One region of the Streptomyces sp. NPDC017246 genome, then DNA from elsewhere that is predicted to be linked to it. Evidence: riboswitches for the same ligand, from Rfam matches in the RefSeq annotation. Region 1 holds a riboswitch; the other holds the start of a gene.
What was found. A riboswitch is a leader RNA that binds a small molecule or an ion and turns the genes downstream of it on or off. The one in region 1 is predicted to bind cobalamin.
Positions count from the first base shown of each region.

Region 2: another riboswitch for cobalamin. It lies ahead of ACH4MY_RS15620 (cobalamin biosynthesis protein); the one in region 1 lies ahead of ACH4MY_RS34085 (ribonucleoside-diphosphate reductase subunit alpha).

Region 1 is NZ_JBIRMW010000021.1:4,557-6,891, forward strand. Features, by position in the region: gene mctP (monocarboxylate uptake permease MctP) at 1-12, shown strand, start outside; gene ACH4MY_RS34080 (GNAT family N-acetyltransferase) at 181-681, shown strand; cobalamin riboswitch at 719-868, shown strand; gene ACH4MY_RS34085 (ribonucleoside-diphosphate reductase subunit alpha) at 1,001-2,335, shown strand, end outside.
Region 2 is NZ_JBIRMW010000006.1:65,393-67,727, reverse strand. Features, by position in the region: gene ACH4MY_RS15620 (cobalamin biosynthesis protein) at 1-813, opposite strand, end outside; cobalamin riboswitch at 848-980, opposite strand; gene ACH4MY_RS15615 (hypothetical protein) at 1,116-1,337, opposite strand; gene ACH4MY_RS15610 (anion permease) at 1,350-2,335, opposite strand, start outside.

The sequences.
Region 1 (2,335 bases):
GACACGCACTGACCCGGCCGCCGGATCCCACCGGCACCGCTCTCCGGTCCCGGCACCGCCGGACCCGGCGAAGGCCGCCCTGCCTCTTCCGGAGGCACGGCGGCCTTCGCCGTCCCCGGCGGGCGACCGGCATCCGGCACCCGTTGGAGGCCGGGGGCCGACCGGAGGCACACTGCCCTCATGGACTTCACGATCAGGGCGGTACGGCCCGAGGAGTACGAGACGCTCGGTGAGCTCACCGCGGGGACCTATCTGAACGACGGGCTGCTGAAGTACGGGGCCGAGGACTCGTATCTGAACGTGCTCCGGGACACCGCACGGCGGGCGCGCGAGAGCGAGGTGCTCGTCGCCGAGGACGGCGACGGGCGGCTCCTCGGCGGCGTGACCTTCGCCACCGGCAGCACCCCGTGGGCGGACATCGCGGTCGAGGGCGAGGCCGAGTTCCGGATGCTCGCGGTCTCCCGGGAGGCCCGCGGGCGGGGCGTCGGAGAGGCCCTCGTACGGGCCTGTATCGAGCGGGCGAGGGCCCTGCCGGGGTGCCGGCGCATCGTGCTCTCCACGGACGCCTCGATGGTCTCCGCGCACCGGATATACGACCGCCTGGGCTTCGTCCGGACCCCGGACCGGGACTGGGAGCCGATTCCCGACCACCGCCTGCGCACCTACGCCTTGGAGTTCTGAGCCGGGGGACGACACAACATGTGGGGGGTGCCGCACACGGCGCCCCCCACATGTATGCTCGTCCTCGCTGTCGACGCAGGGGAATCCGGCGCGAATCCGGAACTGTCCCGCAACGGTGTGCTTCGTACGGATACGACGAATTCGTACGACGTGAGTCCGAGGACCTGCCGACGGCGCACCCGGTCCGTCCGTTCCGGGTGCCAATGACGTCCGGGCCTCGCGGAGTGGGCCGGTGGAAGCGTCGCGTCCGGTGTTGTGGACGCCCGTCTGCCCGCCTTCCCCCGCCGCGGCCCCGCGCCGAGCGAGGGAGAGCCCCCACGTGACCATCGCGCCCGCCGATCCGGCTTCCGCCGAGGCTTCCGCGGTCGAGAGCGACGGCCCCGGGACCGTACTGCTGCGGACCCTGACCGACCTCACCGCCGATCTCCCCGACACCGACCCCGGCAAGGTCGCCGCCGCCGCGCTCCGCGGCCGCAGCGCCGTGGCGGACGAGGCGGAGCTGCGCGAACTGGCCACCGAGGCGGCCGCGGGTCTCATCGCCGACGACCCGGCGTACTCCCGGCTCGCCGCCCGGCTCCTGACGATCACCATCGCCGACGAGGCGGCCGGGCAGGGCTCGTTCTCCTTCTCCGCCTCCGTCGCCGTGGGTCACCGCGAGGGCCTGATCGCCGACCGCACCGCCGAGTTCGTGGCGCTGCACGCGGACCGGCTGGACGCGACCGTCGACGCGGCCGCCGACGACCGCTTCGGCTACTTCGGCCTGCGCACCCTCTACTCGCGCTACCTGCTGCGCCACCCGATCACCCGCAAGGTGATCGAGACCCCGCAGCACTTCATGCTCCGCGTGGCCTGCGGTCTCGCCGAGGACGACAGCGTCCGCGCGCTCGACGAGGTCGCCGCGCTGTACGGCCTGATGAGCCGGCTCGACTACCTGCCGTCCTCCCCCACGCTCTTCAACTCCGGCACCCGCCACCCGCAGATGTCCTCCTGCTACCTCCTGGACTCCCCCCAGGACGAGCTGGACTCCATCTACGACCGCTACCACCAGGTGGCGCGCCTCTCGAAGCACGCGGGCGGCATCGGCCTCTCCTACTCCCGCATCCGCGCCCGCGGTTCGCTGATCCGCGGCACCAACGGCCACTCCAACGGCATCGTGCCGTTCCTGAAGACGCTCGACGCCTCCGTCGCCGCCGTGAACCAGGGCGGCCGCCGCAAGGGTGCCGCCGCCGTCTACCTGGAGACCTGGCACGCGGACATCGAGGAGTTCCTCGAACTCCGCGACAACACGGGCGAGGACCAGCGCCGTACGCACAACCTGAACCTGGCGCACTGGATCCCCGACGAGTTCATGCGCCGCGTCAACGCCGACGCCGACTGGTCGCTCTTCTCCCCGGCGGACGTGCCCGAGCTCGTCGACCTGTACGGCGCGGAGTTCGACGCCGCCTACCACAAGGCGGAGGCCGCGGGCCTGGCCCGCAAGACGATGCCGGCCCGCGACCTGTACGGCCGGATGATGCGGACCCTGGCCCAGACCGGCAACGGCTGGATGACCTTCAAGGACGCCTCGAACCGGACGGCCAACCAGACCGCCGAGCCCGGCACGGTCGTCCACTCCTCGAATCTGTGCACCGAGATCATCGAGGTCACGAACGAC
Region 2 (2,335 bases), on a different contig from region 1:
CCCGCCGTACGAGAGGGTGCCCCCGAGCCGTACGCCGAGCGCGCCCGCGAAGGAGGCCTCGACCGGGCCCGCGTTGGGGCTGGGGTGCTGCGCCGCGTCCGCCCGCCAGGCCCGTACGGCTCCGCGCGGGTTCCCGCCGGCGACGGTCGCGAGGGCGGCCGTCAGCCGGGCCCCGGGCCAGCCGGCCACGTCGTCGAGCCGGGCCGAGGCCCAGCCGAAGCGGCGGTGGCGGGGCGACTTGTGGCCGACCATCGCGTCGAGGGTGTTGACGGCCCGGAAGGCGACGAGGCCGGGCACGCCGGCGACGGCGCCCCAGAAGAGGGCGCCGACCACGGCGTCCGAGGTGTTCTCGGCGACCGATTCGACGACCGCGCGGGCCATCGCCGGTCCGTCCAGGGACTGCGGATCGCGGCCGCACAGATGCGGCAGCCGCTCCCGGGCCACGTCCAGGTCCCCGGCGGCGAGCGCCCCGCCGATGGCGCGGGCCTCCCGGCCCAGGGTCGTACCGCCGACGACGGCCCAGACGGAGGCGGCGGTCAGGGCGACGGCGGCGGCCGGCCGGTTCCGTACGGCCCGTGCGGCGAGCACGCCCAGGGCCGCGGTGGAGCCGGCGCAGACGGCGGTGTGCAGGGCGCCCCAGCCGCGGTGGTCGTGGTGGAGGCGCTCCTCGACGGCGGCGGCGGCCCGGCCGAACACGGCGACGGGGTGGCCGCGGCGGGGGTCGCCGACGAGCTGGTCGACGGCGAGGCCGAGGGCCGCGCCGTAGGCGAAGACACCGGTGGCTCTGGATACGCTGCGGCCGCGGCCGGGCATGGCGCTATGTCCTCACTCAGGGTCCGCGCCCTGGATCGACGTGACCGGCGGCGAGAGTTCCTGACTCCCGGACCCTTCGGATCCGGTCACAGTGGCGGGACCGCGCCGGATTCGCACCGGACTTCCTCTACTGCCGCCGTAATGGCCTCGGCAGTCCACCACGGCCCGAGAACACCCGTCAACTCACCCTTGACCTGCGTCGGGTCACTGTGCGAAGCACCACAAACACGGCGCGGGACATGCGACGGCCGGGCGGCCCGCACCCGAAGGTGCGGACCGCCCGGCCGGGATCCCGAGGACCGTCAGGCGACGATCAGGTAGATGCCGTACGCGACCGCCGCGAGGCAGAGGCCGAAGCAGGCGTAGGCGCCGGTGCGGGCCATCGCGGCGGAGCCTCCCTGGGCGGCGGCCTGCTCCTGCTTGGAGAGGCCGATGATGCCGAGGGTGAAGAGGCCCACGAGCGCGAGGGTCGCCACGAGGCTGACTCCGAAGACGGAGCCGAGAGCTGCCCAGTCGATCTTCATGTGGTTCGTTCCTTACACCGCTGCGGCGGGAGCCGGGGGAGCGGCCGGGTCGGTGGGAACCGGCGCGGGGATGGTGGTCTTGAGGTCCTCGTCCGCGACGGCGGCGACGGAACCGGCGGCCGGCGGCGGGGTGACGGCCGCGATGGCGGTGGTCACGACACCCGCAGGCTCGGCGTCGAGGTCGTCGTCGGTGACGTTGTTGTGGTCGACCGGCTTGCGGCGGGACAGCGACCAGATGACGCCCGAGCCGCCGACCAGGAGGACCGCGACGGCGGCGATGCCCCAGGGGCCCTGCTTGGTGAGGAACTCGGCACCGGCGCCGACCAGACCCGCGGCGGGCAGGGTCAGACCCCAGGCGACGAACATCCGGGTCGCGGTCGACCAGCGGACGACACCGCCCTTGCGGCCGAGACCGGCGCCCATCACGGCACCCGAGCAGGACTGGGTGGTGGAGAGGGAGAAGCCGAGGTGCGAGGAGGCCAGGATGACCGTCGCGGCGCTGGTCTGGGCGGCGAAGCCCTGCTGCGGCCGGAGGTCGGTGAGGCCCTTGCCCATGGTGCGGATGATGCGCCAGCCACCGAGGTAGGTGCCGAGGGCGATCGCGACACCGGCGGAGACGATGACCCACAGGGGCGGGTTGGAGCCGGGGGCGAGGACGCCGCCGGTGACCAGTGCCAGGGTGATGATGCCCATCGTCTTCTGGGCGTCGTTGGTGCCGTGGGCGAGGGAGACGAGACCGGCGGAGGCGATCTGGCCGACCCGGTAGCCCTTGGCGGTGTGCTTCTCGTCGGTCTTGGCGCCGATCCTGTACGTCAGCTTGGTGGCCAGCATCGCGGCGAGGCCGGCGACCAGCGGCGCGGCGACGGCGGGGATGAGGACCTTGGTGACGATGGTGGAGCCGTTCACGGCCGACCAGCCGGCCGACATGACCGCGGCGCCGATGAGGCCGCCGAAGAGGGCGTGCGAGGAGCTGGACGGCAGTCCGAGCAGCCAGGTCA